Bdellovibrio bacteriovorus: one gene and its partner. The protein of the gene in region 1 interacts with the protein of each later gene in a pairwise test. Links are inferred from orthologs where the notes say so. Each region holds a gene or a part of one and is shown in the gene's direction. Other genes may lie near its edges. The genes, in order: eno and rpe.

Region 1 (9,597 bases):
ACGGGCACTCGAAGTCAGAGTATTCGATGATAGTGACTTTAGCGTCTTTTGGACCAAAGATAACGCGGCCTTCTTCAACAACAGGTTGAAGTGGGTTTGCGAATTCTTCGTCACGCTTTTTGCCTTCTTCAGCAACGGCTTTTTCTTGAGCTTTACGTTGTGCATTTTGAGCTGCTTTATTTACAACTTCGATAAATGCTTCAGGGTCTTTTTCGATAGCTACGAAAACGATGCTTGGATCTTTTTCTACTGCTTCTTTAAGTTGTTTTGCAGAAGGAGCACAGTTCACTAGGGAAAGTGCCAACGCGCCGATGCTAAAAATCTTTAGTGCTTTCAATGTTTCCTCCGAGATGGATGATTAAGTTTTTAAGCCCTTTTATTTGACATTATTTTTAGTTTAGAAGGAAGGAAAAAAGCCTCTAGTCAAAGGTCGTGAATTAAAATGAGCCGTCTTATCCTTCTGGTCTTGTTTCATTGCCGGAGGTCTTTAAACTCGAAATTATGAAAAAAGCAAATTTCCTTTTAACAATGATCATCTATGTATTTTGCGCACAGGCCCATGCGGGTTTGTTGTTTAACTACTCTCAACTGGCACTGAAAGATCTTGATCAGATGAATAAATTGGTCAACGACAAGGTGAAAGAGTCCAAAAAATCGAGCAGTGGAAAGGTTGTTCCGCTGAAAGAAGCATTGCAGGCGGTTTATTCTCGGCCGAATGATGATGACATGATCGACAAAATCGTGGCTCCGTTGCGGTCGAATTTAGATGAGTTGGAGTCCTGGGAAAAAACGATCAGTCAATTAACTGACGAAGCGATCAACGCGCTGAAAAATCCTCGGGCTTTTAAACCGGTGGTGCAGACGACGTACGTCATTTTCTTGGAAAATCTTTTGGCAGAGGTCAAACCTTACGTGAAAAGTGAAGGCTTCGAACGCCAGATCGTAGAACGGGTGCGGGATGCAAAGATTGAAGTTTCGAAAGAAGCTGTCAACGAGCGCAAACTGCGCACGATGAAATCGACAGCATCTCCTTCAGAAATTGCGGAAAAAATTCTGTCTCAAAGCACAAAGCCTGCGGAAGCAACGCCGGCTGCGGACGAAAAATCGTCTGAAACTTCGGCAGAAAATACTTCTTCCGGGCAATAATTTCCCTCGACCAGACCGGCTCTTGGCAAATTCGACCACGGGCCAGCGTCAAACGATAGATCTCCTCAAGTCTCAAAAAATCGCCTCAAATTGACTCAAGTTCTCACGAACTCCTACCGATAGAAACAACATGTGGGCTGGATGCCCTAAGAGCAATTAGGAGGATTCGAATGTTTCTGCAAGGCGATTTGCAAATAGTGTTTGATGCGCTTTACACCGTAGGTGCCATTGACCCTGTTTTAAAATTGGATTGGAGCGAAGTCACAAAAGACATGATGGCAAATCCACAGGTCTTGAGTGATGCGTTTCATTTGATTAATTCTTGCAAAGGCGACAAAGACCTCCTGATTCAAAAGCTCCACATGATGGATCCGAGATCCGTGAATTATATCGCTATGGAGGTGGCACGTGAATTTTGTGAGTTCCAAGATCGTACAGAGCTGCACTAAGATTGCATTGCTTCTACTGATCACTCAAAGCGCGTTTGCCTGGGAAGTGGATTTTTCTCGTCGCCAAGTTCAGTTCAACGACGTTAAAAATGAAGACCGCTTGCCTGCGAGCATTAAAGAAGATCAAAGCGTGATCTTGACGAAAGTTTTTGATGCGGTCGAACCCGCTCAAGACGTCGTGATCATGAATACCGAGAAAGGCTTTGTTCCTGAAGTCGTGCGCCTGAAAAAGGGTGGCAACTACCGCATTCACGTCGTGAATGTGAACGGCAAAGAAAAGAACGTCAGCTTTGTTTTGGATGCTTTTTCTGAGCACCACAACACAGTGTTTGGTGAACAGAAAACTTTTTCCGTATCGCCAAAAACAGACGGCATTTTTTCTTACCAATGCCCGGAAACAGCGGTTCAAGGAAAGTTCATTATTTATTCTGATATTGCGGCAGACAGAAAACCTGCCTCTCATTAATTCGGAAGGTCGCACCCATGTCTGATAAGTCGAGCGTTTTCAAACAGACCATTCAGCAGAATTTAGGTCCTGTATTGAAGTACCTTGATGACAAGGGTGTTTCCGAAATTCTTATCAACGGACATCAAGAAATTTTCGTCGAAAAAAAAGGGAAGCTCGAAAGAGTTCCTGAAACTTTTCCTTCAGAAGATGATCTGCGCGCGGCGGTGAACAGTATCGCCCAAAGCGTGGGTCGACGTATCGATGACGAATCGCCTCGTCTAGATGCGCGTTTGCCGGATGGTTCACGTATCGCGGCGGTGATCCCGCCAATGTCCCGCAAGGGCACTACGCTTTCGATTCGTAAATTTACCAATAACAAAATCACTTTTGCTGATTACATCAAGTTCGGCGCAATCACTGAAGATGGCGCGCGCTTTTTGGATATCTGCATGTTCTTAGGAAAAAACATCATCGTCAGCGGTGGTACCGGCTCTGGTAAAACCACGTTGCTTTCACTTTTGTGTACGCGCATTCCTAAAGGACAGCGTGTGATGGTGATCGAAGACTCTTCCGAGCTGCAAGTGGATTACGAACACGTGGTGATGTTTGAAACTCGCCAAGCCGACCAAATGGGGAAGGGTGAAGTTTCCATCAAAGATCTTTTAAAAAGCGCTCTTCGTTTAAGACCGGATCGCATCATCGTGGGGGAGGTTCGTTCTAGCGAAGCCCTTGAACTTTTGAATGCGATGAACACGGGTCACAAAGGTTGTATGGGCACGGTCCACGCCAACACGCCTGAAGATGCCATCGTCCGTTTGGAAGCCTTGGCTCAAGGTGGTGACGGTAAGATCAGCGAAAAGGCTTTGCGCTCGCAAGTCGTCTCGGCCATCGAAATTATTATCCAAGTGTCGCGTTTTTCAGACGGATCTCGCCGTATCGCCGCAATCAGCGAAGTGCGCGGATTTAATAGCGATGGTTCGTACAACGTCGTCCCCATTTTTGAAATGTCCCGTCTTACACGGCGCCCCGACGGAACCCTCGAAGGAAAGCTCCAAGCCACCGGCGCGGTGCCAACGTTCATGGACGAAATCATCGATAACAACCTCCCATTCCCAAAATCCAAATTCAGCAAACCCCAAGCCGCATAGCGCGAGGCTTGTGAAAACGACCCGATCGACTGCGTTGTCGGGCTTTGTCTTCCGCTCCGACGTACTAGGAGTACGCCTCCGCTGCAGCCAAAACCCTCCGCCTTGCGCTCGAGTCGTTTTGACAAGCCTCGTCATTTCTAAAGGTGCCTGCTTCTTTTTTGTAACCCTGGGTGTCATGGGAAATTCGCCATTATATAGTTTAAATGGCTAACGATTTACGCTAAGACTTCGTCGTGCACTTTAGTTGTAAGATTTCAAACGCAGTCTTGAATATTTTAGAGGAGCAGGGTGAAGACCTGAGCCCTCTTTATGAGCAGACCCATCTTCCGGTGGAGCTGCTCAGGGACTCGTCGTATTGGATCAGCGCGCCTGACATGGAAAATTTCCTAGAGTCAGTTTTGCGTTTGCCCCTTAAACGTGACGGCAATGTTTTGCAAAGAGCGGGGCACGAAGGTCCATCCCTGCGTGCTTGGGGTGTGCTCGACAGTGTTCTGCGCATGATGCCTCGTCCGCAAGAAATCTTTAATCAGCCTGAACAATTCCTGTCGTACTTTATTTCGCCGAAACCGCCGATTGAAAATCTGCGTCGTGATGAGTTTTGTATTTCATTCGATCTGCCTCTGCCAGCAGAGCAGTATCCTCACGTCACGACTTACTTGAAGGCGGCTTTTGAGTCGTTGCCCGTTTACGTGGGACAACCTCCGGCAACTTGTGTCTGGGAAGGCATCACGATTCAACTGAATTGGTCGACTCAGCAAAATACCATCTTCAGTGAAAACGTCGGTCATCAAGTCAGTCCCGCTTTGTTCCAAAGCTTGATCGATGATTTGCAACGGACACAGCGTGAACGCGAAGACTTGCAAAAGTACGTCGGGGATCTGGAAGAAAAAATCCGCGATTACGAAAAACAGAAGCTAAAAACTTCTGCCGGCGAAGAGACTTTAATTCCAGCGACAGAAAAAGCGTCTTTGATCCCGCATGAAGGGACCTTGGCGCATTTAAGCTTCGACAGCGATTCTCCAGGTTACAGCCTGAATCAGAACTTGGCCCGCATGCATGATTACATGGTGCGCGCGCAACAACTTATCACCATGCTTGTTTCCCAAGGAAAAATGAATTCCGCGGTGAAAGAGGCCATGCGCCGAGTGGACTGGGAACACGTAAAAACTCAGTACCCGCGCACCGTCTTTGAAAGCATGGAGCTTGTAAAAAAACTTAATAAAACCACCGAGAAAGAAGGAAACCAACATGTCTGAGATTATCAGCGTCGTCTCTCGTGAAATTTTAGATAGCCGTGGAAATCCAACGGTTGAAGTTGAAGTCACTACCGCTGATGGCAATATGGGCCGCGCGGCTGTTCCATCGGGAGCTTCTACCGGAGCTCACGAAGCGTGCGAGCTTCGCGATGGTGATAAAAATCGTTATCTTGGTAAAGGTGTTTATAAAGCGGTGGATAACATCCGCGAAAAAATTGCTCCCGAGATCCTAGGTCTTCAAGTGACCGAGCAAGTTTACATCGACAAAATCCTTCGCGATATCGATGGCACTGAAAACAAATCGAACTTGGGCGCGAATGCGATCCTAGGTGTGTCTTTGGCCGTGGCTAAAGCTGCAGCTGCAGATTCTAATCTTCCTCTTTACCGTTACGTGGGTGGATCACAAGCATGCCGCTTGCCAGTTCCCTTGATGAACGTTCTTAACGGTGGCGCACACGCGAACAACGGTCTTGATATTCAAGAGTTCATGATCGTTCCTACAGTGAATAACTCTTATGCTGAGTCACTTCGTGCGGGTGCAGAGATCTTCCACACCTTGAAAAAAATCTTAGGTAAAAAAGGCCTTTCCACAGCTGTGGGTGACGAAGGTGGCTTCGCCCCGAAGTTGGGTTCAAACCAAGAAGCTTTGGATCTTTTGATGAACGCCATCGTGGATGCTGGGTATGACCCAGGTCAAAACGTGTTTTTGGCTTTAGATGTCGCTTCAACGGAAATGTTCAAAGATGGAAAGTACGAATGGCAAGGTGGTCACATCACGCCAGCAGAACTTTTGAACATCTACAAATCTTGGGGCGAAAAATATCCTCTAGTTTCCATCGAAGACGGCTTTGCTGAAGACGATTGGGATTCATGGGTGAAAGCCACGACAGAGATGGGTTCGACAATGCAATTGATCGGTGACGATCTTTTCGTAACAAACCCAAAACGTTTGCGTATGGGTCTTGAAAGAAAAGCGGGGAACGCTCTTCTAGTGAAAGTAAACCAAATCGGAACTTTGACAGAGACTTTCGAAGCCGTGAACTTGGCACAAAGAAACAAATACCGCACAATCATGTCTCATCGTTCCGGTGAAACAGAAGACGTGACGATCGCAGATTTGGCTGTCGCATTGAACTGCCACCAAATCAAAACAGGCAGCTTGTGCCGTGGTGAACGTACCGCGAAGTACAACCAACTTCTTCGCATTGAAGAAGACTTAGGCGGCATGGGAATGTACTGGGATAAATCCGCATTCCGCTAAAGGTGCCGAAAAGAACCAAGATTTGAAATCTTAAAATAAAAAAAGGCGATCCTTGTGATCGCCTTTTTCGTTTTTAGTCGAGCTAACTACGTCTTACTTAACCAAGTACATCGGAACATTAGCAACCGATAAAGACAGGGTGCCTGAACCCTCTACCGCAGTCAGGTAGTGGAAAAGCTCAAGTCTGTTGTGATTTGTATCGAACAAAGAAGCATTGAAAAGATTCGTTGTATCAAGCTTCAAAGTTTCACCATCTTGTTTTAAAGAAGCAAAGACCGTCAATGTATGGAAAGGATTCAACCATACTTGAACTTGGTCCCAACCTTTCGGTGGAGCTACAGGAAGAACCCAAGGGCCTTGAGAAGTCGTAACATACATCGCCGTTTCTTTGGCGAAGTCAGAAGCCGTAGTCACGCATTCTTCATTGTCGTTTTGGATTGAAGTCGTCGCTGTAAGCTCCATAGTACGAACCAAAGTATTTCCAGTGATAACATTCTTCACTGTCGTTACCAAAGTACCAACCTTGAAGTTCAATGAAGAAACACAGAAGTTTTCGCCATCATCATGACGTTGGCTTCTTTTGATTTCAGAAGTAACCACTTGATTGTTAGCTGTGAACTGCGCTGTCACTTCATACAGGCCTGCATTGAAGCCACCGTAAGTGTTTGTAAGGTCTAACGTTGCTTTACCAGTGAGGTCTGCAGCGAACGCCGTCAAAGAGGTAAATAGAACAGCAAAAAATGCGATTTTTTTCATACGAATCTCCACGTCTTAAAGTGGAGACGTTATGGCCGTCCTATCGCTGAAACTCAAGTTTGGAAACTGTCAGGGTTCTGTCAGGACGGCCAAGGCAGACTATTTAAGTCCCAAGTACGCTAGAATGCGGGCGCCATACTCGGGATCACACTTGCTAAAGTGGGCGATGTTTTTTCTTTGCAACTCTTCTGGAAGTCCCTTCATAGTTCCTGCAATATTGCGAGTCAGTCGATCGCGCTCTTCATTCGTGAAAATGCGATAAAGATTCCCGGCTTGAGTGAAATCATCATTATCTTTGTGAGCATCATAGCGATCGGCCGCTCCTGATAAAGGCAGCGGTGGTTCGCTATAACGAGTGTCTTGAGTTGGACCGCCAAATCCGTTGGGTTCATAATTGTCGACACCGCCTCCGTTATTATCAAAGCGCATGCTGCCATCTCGGTGATAAGTATTCACCACCGAATGAGGACGATTCACAGGCAGATGCTGGTAATTCACACCCAAACGATAACGGTGAGCATCGGGATATGCGAACAGTCGTCCTTGCAACATCTTATCCGGAGAAAATCCTACGCCCGGAGGAACATTGCTAGGTGAAAAGGCGGCTTGTTCAACTTCCGCGAAATAGTTTTCAGGATTGCGGTTCAGCTCTAGGACACCCACATCTATCAAAGGAAAGTCTTTGTGTGGCCAGATTTTCGTTAAATCGAAAGGATTAAAATTTGTTTGCTCGGCCTGTCTTTCCGTCATGATTTGAACTTTTAAAGTCCAGCGCGGAAATTCCTTTCGCTCAATGGCTTCAAACAGATCTCGTCCTGCATAGTCGGGATCGCTTCCCGCAAGCGCTGTGGCTTTTTCAACCGAAAGATTTTTAATCCCTTGCATAGATTTGAAATGGAATTTCACCCAGACGCGTTCATTCTTGTCATTGATGAAACTAAACGTGTGGCTTCCGAAACCATGCATAAAGCGATAGCCATCGGGAATTCCGCGATCACTAAAAAGAATCGTGATTTGGTGAAGGGCTTCTGGGGCCTTTGCCCAATAGTCCCACATGCGGAACGGGTTTTTATATCCTGTACGGGGGTCACGCTTTTGTGAATGGATAAAATCCGGAAACTTCAGTGGGTCTCGTTCAAAGAACACCGGCGTGTTGTTGCCCACGATGTCCCAGTTTCCTTCTTCCGTGTAAAACTTCAAAGCGAAACCACGTGGATCGCGCTCGGTATCGGCAGAGCCTTTTTCACCAGCTACGGTAGAAAAGCGTAAGAACACATCTGTTTTCTTTCCGATTTTGGAAAACAAGGCGGCTTTCGTAAAGCGAGTGATATCGTGCGTGACAGTGAAAGTGCCGTAAGCTCCAGAACCTTTCGCGTGCACGACACGTTCAGGAATTCTTTCGCGATTAAAGTGCGCCAGTTTTTCGATCAAATGAAAATCTTGGATCAAGACCGGACCGCGTTCACCCGCCGTGACAGAGTGTTGATTTTCAGAGACGGGAATACCTGCTGATGTTGTCAGTGTTTTACTCATGATGTAAGGCTCCTTTATTTGTAAACGGGGACTGTAGAAGTTGGAAAACAGCTTTAAGACGGCGCAAAGCCTTCGGTCCTTTAAAGCGCAGGTGAGGGGAAGTTTCGGTTAACATAAGGGCCATGTCTTTTCGACCAAAGGCCTCGGCATACATTAAAGCTGTTTGTCCGTTATTGTTTTTCGCATGAATGTCAGCACCGGCATTGATAAGAACCTGTGCAATCTTGTTATGACCTTTAAAGGCAACGCCCATCAAGATCGTGCTACCGCCATGGTCGCGAGAATTGGGATTAGCCCCATAGCGAAGAAGCAGGTGAACCAAAGACAGGTGGCCGTTGTACGCCGCCAACATCAAAAGGGAATGTCCCTTGTGATTCACCAAATCCGGATCTCCATGTTTTGCTAAATATAATAGGACGTTTTGAATCTGACCTTGGCGAACCGACTCAAATACAGAGTCCTCGCCTTGAGCTGTTAATTTATAATTTTCCCATGTTCTCACCAACGACCTCCAGTGGGTATATGAGTAATTTCGGTCTTTTTGGTTTATAAATCGAATCGATAGTTTTGATTTGAAGTATCGATATTAACTATAAGTGCAAGGGATCGTTTTAGCGAGGACTGGTCTTCAGTCTTGTAGCCAACTCTCGTATAATGAAGCAGAATATTCTCATGTCTTACACTCAGTTTGCTGTCGGAGTACGTCGTTTCTTGAATCATCCCACAAAAGTGGCGACCTGCTGTCTTGTGGTCTTTGCAGTTTCCATCGTTCTAAATGGAAATGTGTTCCGCCTTTGGGGATTGCATCGCGATTTTGACCGCATCAATGAGGAAATCAATTCGACTCGCAAAAATATTGCCGGGTTGTCCGCGCAACTGAAACAAGCTAAAGACCCCTCATTTATTGAGCGCCAAGCCCGCGATAAATTAGACCTGGCGGGCGAACATGATTTGGTCTTCGTTTTCCCTGAGCAATAGTCCATAGCCTATCGCGTTAACTGATGCCTATCAGGTATAATCCAACTAGTATTTCGACTCTAATCCAACCTAGTTTTAGAGTAAATCTAGAGGTTTATATGATTGATAAGCATGAACTGGAATGGACAAAAGAATCTCTTCGCACACTTCGCCTTCGCATGGGCTGGAGTAAGTCGGACCTTGCTCGTCGCTTGCACTGCTCATCTGAAGATGTGGATTCTTGGGAAGATGGAGTTCGTCTGATTGAAACTCCGATCAAGAGTGAATTGGAAATCCTATTAAGACAAGCCGAAGAAGTTTGCGACGAAGTGAAGTACGCTCCATTTGCTGAAAATGAGTGCGATAAAAAAGCGCTTGAGCAAATTCACTTTTCTCGCGTCAAACTAGACTTAGAATAATCGACATTAAGAATCTCCCAGTGTAAAAATAGGCCTTCTCTGGGAGATCTTATGAAAAAGCTTTATCTCATCGACGTCAGTGCCATGTTTTTCCGCGCGTTCTTCGCGATTCGCCAACTGACGTCGCCATCAGGTGTTCCTGTTAACGCCGTGTATGGATTTTTATCCATGCTCATCAAACTTCTAAAAGAAGAAAAGCCTGAATACTTAGTTTTCTGTTACGA
Region 2 (9,381 bases), on another replicon or contig:
ATTAGAATTTTGAGGTAGCCCATGGAAAGGGGAATTTATGAGTAAGATTTTAAGCTGTGCTCTTTTAGCACTTACTTTAGTGACGTCTGTGGCTCACGCAGACAACTTGATTGTGGTCAACGGTGTGGCCGAGCGAGGCTTAGACCCGAACCTTGTGAACATCTCGATCAGCGTGTGGGCCAAAGCTCCGGCTGCGAAGCAAGCTCAGCAAATGGCAGCCAGCCAGTTTAAAAACGTAAAGAAAGTCTTTGAAGATTTCAAAATCAAAAAAGAAGACATTCAAACAGACAACTACAGTTTGAACCCGGAATACGAATACGATCAAAAAACGCAGCAAAATAAAATGACCGGCTTCAGAGTGACTCAAAGCCTGCAAGTGACTTTGCGTAAAATTGACGATGCTGGAAATTTCTTGGACGCAATAGTCTCTGACAAGAAAACTCAAACTTCTGGTGTGAATGTTTCTTCTTTGACGTGGGATTCAGACAAAAGAATGCAAGTCGAAACAGCCGCTTTGGGTGACGCCGTTCGCGCCGCGAAGGTAAAAGCGGAAGAAATCGCCAAGGCTGCCGGGGTCAAAATTAAAGCCGTTGGTAAAATCACCAGCAATCAATCTCAATCACCACCGCAACCGTTCTATGCCACTTTCAATAAAGCCATCGCCGAAGCCGCATCCACAGACGTAGCTTCAGGCCAAATCAAAGTCCGCGTAGAAGTCACCGCCGAATACGAAATCAATTAAAAGGTGCCTGCTTCTTTTTTGTCGTGCAGAGCAGTACAAAAAAGAAGCAGGCACTTTCAAAAAAAGAGGAGCGATAAGCTCCTCTTTTTTTTAACCTGGTTCCTTTTTTACACGAAGGGAAGCAGGTACCTATTGGACTGGGAATAAGTACGTCGTGGTCATCGCATTTTTCTCAGTAATCGAGTGGATCTCGTAGATTTCGACGACGGCTTCAGTTTGTTTTAGGTTTTGTTTTAGCATGTAGTCGTTCACACGTGGGTAGACTTTCATGGGGCCGATGCCTGGGGAGCCCGTGAAGACAGCGACAACGTATTTGCGGGCTGGGATTTCGCCGGATTTAAAGTCTTCAGGTAGGTTTGCCGGAACTTCCGCAACGATGCAGCCCACTTTCGAGCGCAGACGTGCTTCTTCCGTTGTTTGTGGATCATCCATGTATTCACCGAAAGTGCGACCACACGGAGCGCCTTGAGAAGCCATGTACTTTTCGACTTTTTCGATCACTTTATTTACTTTGTGATAAGGACCTACGTGCTCAAGGTACACGGTTTTAAAAGGACCCTGTTGTGATTCAGAAATGTCGACGCCCTTCCAAGCTCCCAAGTAGTTCGAGAGGAAAAGACCGAATGAAACCATCGCCACTAGAATGAAAAATAAAATATACTTCATGCTGTTATATCCATTTGATTGAGCAGCCCATAGAGGCCGTTTGTTCTTCAGAAACTTTTTGATCTTGTAATAAGGTTTGCACGGCTTCGTAAAGCTCGCGCTTCGTCACTTTGCTAGCGTCTTTCCAAGAGTCGTCCAGGCGACCACGGTAAGCGAGCTTGTGATTTTTGTCGTATACAAAAAAATCTGGCGTGCACACAGCGCCAAACTTGTGAGCGACTTCTTGAGTTTCATCATAAAGGTAAACGAACGGGTAAGATTTTTCTTCTGCGCGTTTTTTAAGATTCTCAAAAGAGTCTTCAGGATGAGATTTCGCGTCGTTAGAGCAGATGGCGACAACCGACACGTTTTGTTTTTTCAAATCCTGACCTAGTTGAATCAGACGGTCTTCAATGGCTTGAACATACGGACAATGATTGCAAATGAACATCACAACCAAAGGATGTCCCGTCGGGAAATCTTTTAAGGCATAAGTTTTTCCGTCCGTTGCCGGAAGTTTAAACTCAGGACACGCATTTCCTAAATCGGGGAACGGAGTGAATGTCAAAGCCATGATTTCCTCCTAAAGATTCGTCCAACTGATTTTTTTATCGCCAATAAGCAGACTGCCATCGGCTTCCATACCCGTGTACTTTTCTTTCAGCAAAGGATGCTGATTCAAAGCTGTCAGCAAAGAAAGCTGGTCTGTCGGACTTAAGGCCTCGTCACAGTGAGAAACCGCGTCTGTTAATTCAAACAACAAACGGTCCAAGAAGGCCATATAGTCTTGGCCCAAGAGCGGAGCCCCCTGAGGCAAGGATTCAATCAGGCTTGTCGCCGTCTCAACCTCTTCAGGAGACGCCGTGATATTAAAACCAAGGCCAATGATCAAACGCACGTCACTTCCTTGAACCAGGCTTTCTAAAAGAATGCCGGCCACTTTTTTATCGCCGATGTAAATGTCATTTGGAGCTTTTAAGTTCCAAGGTAAAAACGGCCACGTCGTCGAACACGCGCGGTAGACCGCTAGACCCACCAAGCACGATGTCGTCGGTTGAGGTTTAATCCCCAAAAGGAAAGACCATGAACTTAACAAAGCACTTCCGTGATGGGCATCAAGCCAAGTGTTTTTTCCGCGGCCACGACCGGCCGTTTGGTGATCTGTCACGTAAAGACACAAAGACTCTTCCAGAAGATTTTCTTCAAAGGCTTCTTCTTTAGCTAGCGTGTTTGTGCTGTCTTGTTGTGTTTTGTAAGAGACATACAAGTGATTGCTTTCCGCCCACTGTGATGTCACTTGTCCAATACGGATGTCTGCTAAAGGTGTATCCACTATTCCTCCCAATGGAAGATAAGGCTGACGTCCGCGCATGGTGCTGAGTGAGTCAGTGCACCGACAGAAATGAAGTTCACGCCGATTTCAGCCACAGAACGCACGCGTTCTAAATTCATGTTGCCGCTAGCTTCCGTTTCAACTTCAGCGGGAATCATAGTTAAAGCTTTTTTCAAAGTCTCGTTATCCATATTGTCTAAAAGAAGACGTTGCACATTCAGGCCAACAGCTTCTTTCACTTCTTCCAAAGTACGGGCTTCCACTTCGATTGGAAGTTGAGAGTGTTCACGCACGCGATTCACCGCCGCCGTGATTCCACCCATCACAGAGATGTGATTGTCTTTGATTAAAATTGCCGTACTTAAATTCATGCGGTGATTCACGCCACCGCCATGAACTACCGCGCGCTTTTCCAGTTCGCGGAAAGCCGGTGTCGTTTTACGAGTATCCAGGATTTTAGTTTTAGTTCCGGCAATTTGTTTCACAAAACGGCGAGTGTGGGTGGCAATTCCAGAAAGGTGACCCAAGAAGTTTAAAGCCACGCGTTCGGCTTTCAAGATTTGCACTAAGTCACCTTCGATCGTGCAGATGATTTGATTTTTTAAAATCTCATCGCCTTCTTCGAAATGCCATTTCACGCGGGCACTGGGTTCTAAGGCTTGCATGGATTGTTCAAAAGCCATAGCGCCCGAAAGAACAATGTCTTCCTTCGCTTTCAAGCGAGCACGGCCCATGCGTGGTTTAAGTGCTAAAGATTCAGTAGTGACATCGCCTTGAGGCATGTCTTCTTTGATGGCAGCGCGGATGAGCTCCAACAGTGTCATAGCAGTCGACCTCTTTCAAAAGCACCAGGCTTTGAAAAAGGCTGATGCTTAAATAGATTTCTCGGTTTCGCGTAGGATTTTATTGATCTCTTCGCGGATGATTCTTTCCGCGATTTCTGGAAGGACTTTCCAGCAGATGGATTCAATCACTTCGCGAGCTTCCTCACGAATAACCTTTTCCATCATATTGCCGTTTAAGTCTACTTTGGATTGAGAATTGGGCTGAGCATTAGAAGGTGCCGCTTTTTGTGGCCCCTTCGACAATGTTTCCATCATCTGCTCTTTCACTGATTTTTCAACTTTGTTGATAAAAGAATCAGACTCTAAAGGAATCTTCGTCTTTGTCTGTGCTGCGGGCTTTTCAAAGCTGATTTCTTCGAAATCACCGGCAACTTCAATATGAGCTTGCGACAGTTCATCATCCTGCGGGATGACAAATTTAGAGGCAAAATCGTTATTTTCATTCTCAGGCAAATTGATTTTAAATTTCGTCAAATCCTGATGAGCCCAGCCACCTTCGTCATGCTCATCCGCCATTTTTGGATTCGTCAATGGAACTGAAGAAAATTCTTCGTCGTTCAACTCCAAAGGATTCACATCTGGATTTTCAATTTCAGGAATGTGATCGAATTCGTTTTCGCCAGCTTCAGGAATTGCATAGATATTGCCGCTTTTTGAAGACGTGACTTCTGCGACCTGCTGTTCTTGAGGGGTCGAAGGAGTTTCTTCAAACTCTGGCATATCTGGGAACGCCAAGAAATTGCTGATAGGATTGGACTTCGTTTTTTGCACTAAATCTGTGACGATAGAGCGCAAAAGATCTGCATCGAAGGGCTTTTCCAAGCGGCGATCGGCTTGGCATTGCGTGGCTTTGGCTTCGTCGATTTCCATGAAACCACTCCACATCAACACAACAGGGATGTGGGCTGTTTCAGAGTCGTTCTTAAGATCAGAACAAACTTCGTAACCCGAACGCTTTGTCAAAAGTACGTCGGCAAACACAATGTCGGGTTTGAAGCTTTTGGTGACGGCTAATACATCAAGTCCCACGGGTACGGCCTTCACTTCGACACCGAAGTCAGACAATGCCAGTTGCATTACTTTTTTGATTGTGGAACTCTCATCTGCAAGCAAGACGCGTAAAGCCATATGGAAAGTAGAATAGGAAAACCGGGAGTAGTCAAGTGAACAGAATCGACAGATACACAACATGGCTGTTTTGGGGATATTTCCTGGGTGGTCTTTTGGTGTTTTTGACGATCTTCACCGCTGTCGACGCCATGTCTACGATGGTGAATTATAAGAATGTGGCTCCCTCGGCACTCTTAAATTACTATCTGTATTCGTTCCCTGAAATCATTTCGAAGCTTCTTCCTGTTGCCTGTTTGTTGGGCACAATCTTGACGCTTTCAAGTTTGAATAAAGCAAATGAACTCGTTGCGTTATTTGCAAGCGGAATGAGTCTTCTGCGAATTTCCACGCCGATCCTGATTTGCGTGATCTTTATTTCTGTTCTGGGTTATTACGCTTCGGATCGCCTGATTCCAAAAGCGACAAAAGAAAAGAACTACATTCTTTACTACGATCTAAAAAAAGAGCCGCACCGTTTTTCTACCATCAAAACTGATAAGATCTGGTACCGCTCTAAAAATTCAATCTTCAATATTCAAACCTTGAATGCCAAAGGAGACCGCGCTCAAGGTTTGACGATGTACTTCTTTAACGATGCTTGGGATCTGGTGCAGATGATCACGTCTCGCGAAGTCATCATTCAGGGGTCGCAGTGGCTGCTCGAAAATGGGGCTGTGACGGTCTTTACTAAAAACTCCAGCTTTCCGTTAACGACGCAATTTAAAAAGAAAAACATCGTTATGGCCGAGGACTCCAAAGACTTGCAAAGCGCGGGTCAAACGGCCGATATGATGTCGCAGGCAGAGCTGAAGCACTTTATCGAAAAGAATAAAAACGCGGGGCTAGATACGGTGGCCTATGAGGTCGACTATCACGCCAAGGTCAGTTTTGCCTTTGCGGGCCTTGTGATGTGTCTTTTAGGCATCCCTTTCAGCGTCGGTAGAGCCCGTTCAGGCGGTACAATGCTGAATGTCGGGATCTGCTTAGGCCTGGTTTTCGCTTATTACGTCTTCTATTCGTCCGGAATCACTTTAGGGCAGCACGGGACTTTGCCTCCCTATGTGGCTTCATGGATGCCCAACATTGTCATGACGGTCGTGGCCTTGGTCCTTCTCAAAAGGCTGAAACGCTGATATAATGGGGCCTCTCGGAGGTTCCTATGATCATGAAAATCCTCACATTTCCAGATCCGAAATTGCGTGAAGTTTCTAAACCTGTCACGGAGTTTGGTCCTGAGCTAAAAAAGCTTTCCGAGGATATGATCGAAACTATGTACGACGCGAATGGCATCGGGCTTGCGGCTCCGCAAGTGGGTGAGTTGGTGCGTATGGTTGTTATCGACACTCGCCCTAAAGATGATAAAGGTCGTCGTTATAAGTACGAAGACATGACGGATCTTGAAAAAGCCGTTCCTCAACCCTTGATTTTGATCAACCCAGAAATCGTTAAAGGCGAAGGCAAAACAACTTTCGACGAAGGTTGCTTGTCTATCCCTGGTTATTACGAAACTGTGGAGCGCTACAACTATATCGAAATGAAAGCCTTCGATTTGAATGGCAAAGAGTTCATTGTGAAAACCGATGGTCTTCTTGCGATCTGCATGCAGCATGAGCTTGATCACTTAGAGGGAACTCTTTTCGTCGATCACTTGAGTTTCGTTAAAGGAAACAAAATTAAAAACCAAATCAAAAAATACGGCTACCCTGTGAAAGACAAAGATAAAGCGGCGGACGCCGGCAGTGCTGGAGCGGATGCGAAAGCTGGAGCAGGACCAGGCAAAGAAAAGTTGGAAGTGTGAGTAAGGTCCGCGTCTGTTTTCTTGGAACCCCTGAATTTGCCGTGACCTCTTTGCAAGCTCTTCTGAAGGATGAGCACTTTGAGGTCGTCGGAGTTGTCACTCAACCCGATCGTCCCGCAGGACGTAAATTGCAACTGACACCAAGCCCGGTGAAGGTTTTAGCTCAAGAACATAATTTGAAAGTTATTTCTCCCGAGTCTTTAAAGGCCGACGCGGCTGCGGTTGCAGAAATCGCAAGCTGGGGAGCTGAAGTCGGCGTCGTTGTCGCCTTTGGACAAATTCTTACGCAAAGTTTTTTGGATTCATTTCGATTTGGCTGTGTGAATGTTCACGGCTCTGTTCTTCCGCGCTGGCGGGGGGCGGCTCCGATTCAACGCGCGATCGAAGCAGGGGATCTTGAAAGTGGCGTGACATTGCAAAAGATGGTGAAGAAGCTCGATGCTGGCGACATCATTGGTATTCGTCGCGTGAAAATCACTCCCGAAATGAACGCTTTAGAACTTCACGACAAGCTTGCTGAATTGGGCGCAGATCTTTTGCGTGTCGAGTTGATGGACTATGTGCGCGGAAACTTGGCGCCGACGCCGCAAGATGAATCGCAAGTCACCATTGCTAAAAAAATTGAAAAGCATGAATCACAAGTAGACTGGAATCTTTCTGCCAAAGCGATTGATGGAAAAATCCGTGGTTTCGTTTATGGGCCGGGAGTTTTCACTTTGCTTCAAGGCAAAAAGTTAAAGCTACATAAAGCGATTCCCGTGAGTGGTTCGGTGAGTGCGGAACCGGGAAGCATTACGACAATCAACGCGGATCACTTGTCCGTCGCGACAGGTGATGGCATTTTAAAAATATACGAAGTGCAACCAGAGTCTCGCAATCGCATGAAGGTTGCAGATTTCCTAAAAGGTCATGATCTTAAAGTAGGAGACAAGCTCGGTGTCTAAAATGGTCGCTCCCTCCATTCTGTCGGCGGATTTTGCAAATCTTGAAAAAGAAATCAAGGCCGTTGCCGAGGCGGGCGCAGACTGGATTCACGTGGATGTGATGGACGGGCGCTTTGTTCCTAATATCACAATCGGGATTCCTGTTGTTAAGTCTTTAAAGAAAGTGTCACCACTTCCCTTGGATGTTCACTTGATGATCGAAGAACCTGAACGCTACGTCGAAGATTTTATCAAAGCGGGCAGTGATTATTTAACGATTCATGTGGAAGCTACAAAAGATCCTGCGGCGGTTCTTCGTCGTATTCGTGAGTTGGGTGCTAAACCCGGCATTACTTTGCGACCTAAAACTTCGTTAGCGACCGTTCTGCCACTTTTGCCTTTATGTGACTTGGTGCTAGTGATGACTGTCGAGCCCGGTTTTGGTGGACAGTCTTTCATGCACGATCAAATCGAAAAAATTTCGAAGCTGCGCCAAGAAATCAAAACGAAAAATTTGAATTGTCTGATTGAAGTCGATGGTGGCATCAACGCCGAAACCGCAAAGCTTTGTCATGAGGCTGACGTGTTTGTAGCGGGCAGTTATGTTTTCAGTAAAGACTATAAGACGGCGATTGCGGCTTTAAAGTAACTTCCTTATCGCGGCCGAAAAAATAGCGCTGTTAAATCGTGATTTTATAAGTTCACAAATGGCGATCCATTTTCTAAGTAAACAGCCCCTTTCTTTTCTTCCATCGCAATCAGACTGTGCCCCACGCGTTTTGCCACCGAAGGCGTCAGAAGCGTTAGCGCGTTTTCAATGTCGACAAATTTGTGATCGCGAAGTTCATACGGATCTAAGCGAATGCTTTGCGCTTGCGTTTCCGTCAGCTCTTTGGCGGTAAAAAGAAATTGGATGTATTCGCCTTTGACGTCTTTGTTTGAAATATAATCGACAGAAATAAGATCGCGGGGATCAATGGCGATCGACAGCTCTTCGCGGACTTCGCGATGCAATCCTTCTAGCGGAGACTCTTCTCCTTCGACAGTGCCGCCAGGCAAAATCCATCCTGGATTATAAGTTGGCTGCACTATTAACAGTTCGCCTTTATAGAAGAGTAAAACTCCCACGCCAATACGCTTTTTGGACAGGGAAGCATAGAACTCTTTGTCATCCTTGAAGGTTCGTAACATAAGCGTTTCCTCTGGACTGGTTTTTCAACCAGAAGAACCCTTAGAAGGTCGTGTACGCAGTAGAAGTGTCATTGACCTCTTCGCCGAGTCCTTTCAAAATTTTAGACGAATCCTAAGTGTTTTGGATTACAAAAGGAGAATTTTATGAAAAAGCTCATGGCGGTTTTTGCCTTAGTTCTTGGCTTTACAAGTGTGTCGTACGCCGATCTTTTAGTGGAGCCTTATCTTGGCTATGAGATGGGTAAAACTAAAGATCCAGATGGTAAATTGGACGGTACTCAACTAGGACTTCGTTTGGCCTACAAAACGCCAATTATGTTCTGGGCGGGACTTGATTACACTCTAGGAGTTAGCGCGGAATCAAAACCAGATAATGCGGCAAACGAAGATGCAAAAAGAAGCACAGCTTATGGTGTTGTTGGGATCGACTTTCCAATTTTGCTTAGAGCGTGGGTTGGTTATGGTTTCATGAACGAAATCAAGTTGGAAGATTCTGGTAAGTTAAAGGGAACTAACTATAAAGTTGGGGTTGCGTTCACAGGTTTGCCTTTCATTTCATTGAATCTTGAATATTTAAATGAAAGCTTCGACGAGATTGACGGCGTAGACGTTGATGCTAAAAATGACTCTTACGTTCTTTCAGTTTCTTTGCCTCTTGAGTTCTAATAAAATCTAGAAACAAAACTAAAAGGAGTTGGTCAACCAACTCCTTTTTTTATTTCGAACAACTTCCAGGCGCGGGCACCCAAACACAGCCCAAATCAGCTACCTAAGCTAGGTCTAACGCAGATAAA

The links.
Region 2: the proteins of eno (region 1) and rpe interact in binary tests that used the Escherichia coli proteins (3 or more experiments, as listed by UniProt). The link is inferred for Bdellovibrio bacteriovorus from one-to-one orthologs.

The regions. Positions count from the first base shown.
Region 1 is NZ_LUKF01000014.1:238,234-247,830, forward strand. The notes cover bases 3,578-6,573. They hold eno (phosphopyruvate hydratase), read left to right. Parts: upstream 3,578-4,439; coding sequence 4,440-5,708; downstream 5,709-6,573. Other genes in these bases: AZI85_RS09240 (hypothetical protein), read left to right, coding at 3,590-4,447; AZI85_RS09250 (hypothetical protein), read right to left, coding at 5,802-6,464; AZI85_RS09255 (catalase), read right to left, coding at 6,564-6,573. Outside these bases: AZI85_RS09215 (DsbA family protein), read right to left, coding at 1-337; AZI85_RS09220 (hypothetical protein), read left to right, coding at 502-1,146; AZI85_RS09225 (hypothetical protein), read left to right, coding at 1,317-1,595; AZI85_RS09230 (cupredoxin domain-containing protein), read left to right, coding at 1,555-2,061; AZI85_RS09235 (CpaF family protein), read left to right, coding at 2,079-3,191; more of AZI85_RS09255, read right to left, coding at 6,574-8,000; AZI85_RS09260 (ankyrin repeat domain-containing protein), read right to left, coding at 7,990-8,499; AZI85_RS09265 (septum formation initiator family protein), read left to right, coding at 8,670-8,975; AZI85_RS09270 (helix-turn-helix domain-containing protein), read left to right, coding at 9,074-9,373; polA (DNA polymerase I), read left to right, coding at 9,425-9,597. UniProt on the Escherichia coli protein: Catalyzes the reversible conversion of 2-phosphoglycerate (2-PG) into phosphoenolpyruvate (PEP). It is essential for the degradation of carbohydrates via glycolysis.
Region 2 is NZ_LUKF01000016.1:56,731-66,111, reverse strand. What follows is about bases 6,452-9,231. They hold rpe (ribulose-phosphate 3-epimerase), read left to right. Parts: upstream 6,452-7,418; coding sequence 7,419-8,045; downstream 8,046-9,231. Other genes in these bases: AZI85_RS09945 (outer membrane beta-barrel protein), read left to right, coding at 8,732-9,231; AZI85_RS09950 (NUDIX domain-containing protein), read right to left, coding at 8,090-8,587; fmt (methionyl-tRNA formyltransferase), read left to right, coding at 6,470-7,417; def (peptide deformylase), read left to right, coding at 6,452-6,473. Also shown: AZI85_RS10000 (SIMPL domain-containing protein), read left to right, coding at 38-742; AZI85_RS09995 (AraC family transcriptional regulator), read right to left, coding at 872-1,408; AZI85_RS09990 (thioredoxin family protein), read right to left, coding at 1,413-1,961; AZI85_RS09985 (biotin--[acetyl-CoA-carboxylase] ligase), read right to left, coding at 1,971-2,720; nadC (carboxylating nicotinate-nucleotide diphosphorylase), read right to left, coding at 2,720-3,544; AZI85_RS09975 (response regulator), read right to left, coding at 3,593-4,693; LPS export ABC transporter permease LptG, read left to right, coding at 4,729-5,808; more of def, read left to right, coding at 5,835-6,451; more of AZI85_RS09945, read left to right, coding at 9,232-9,253. UniProt on the Escherichia coli protein: Catalyzes the reversible epimerization of D-ribulose 5-phosphate to D-xylulose 5-phosphate.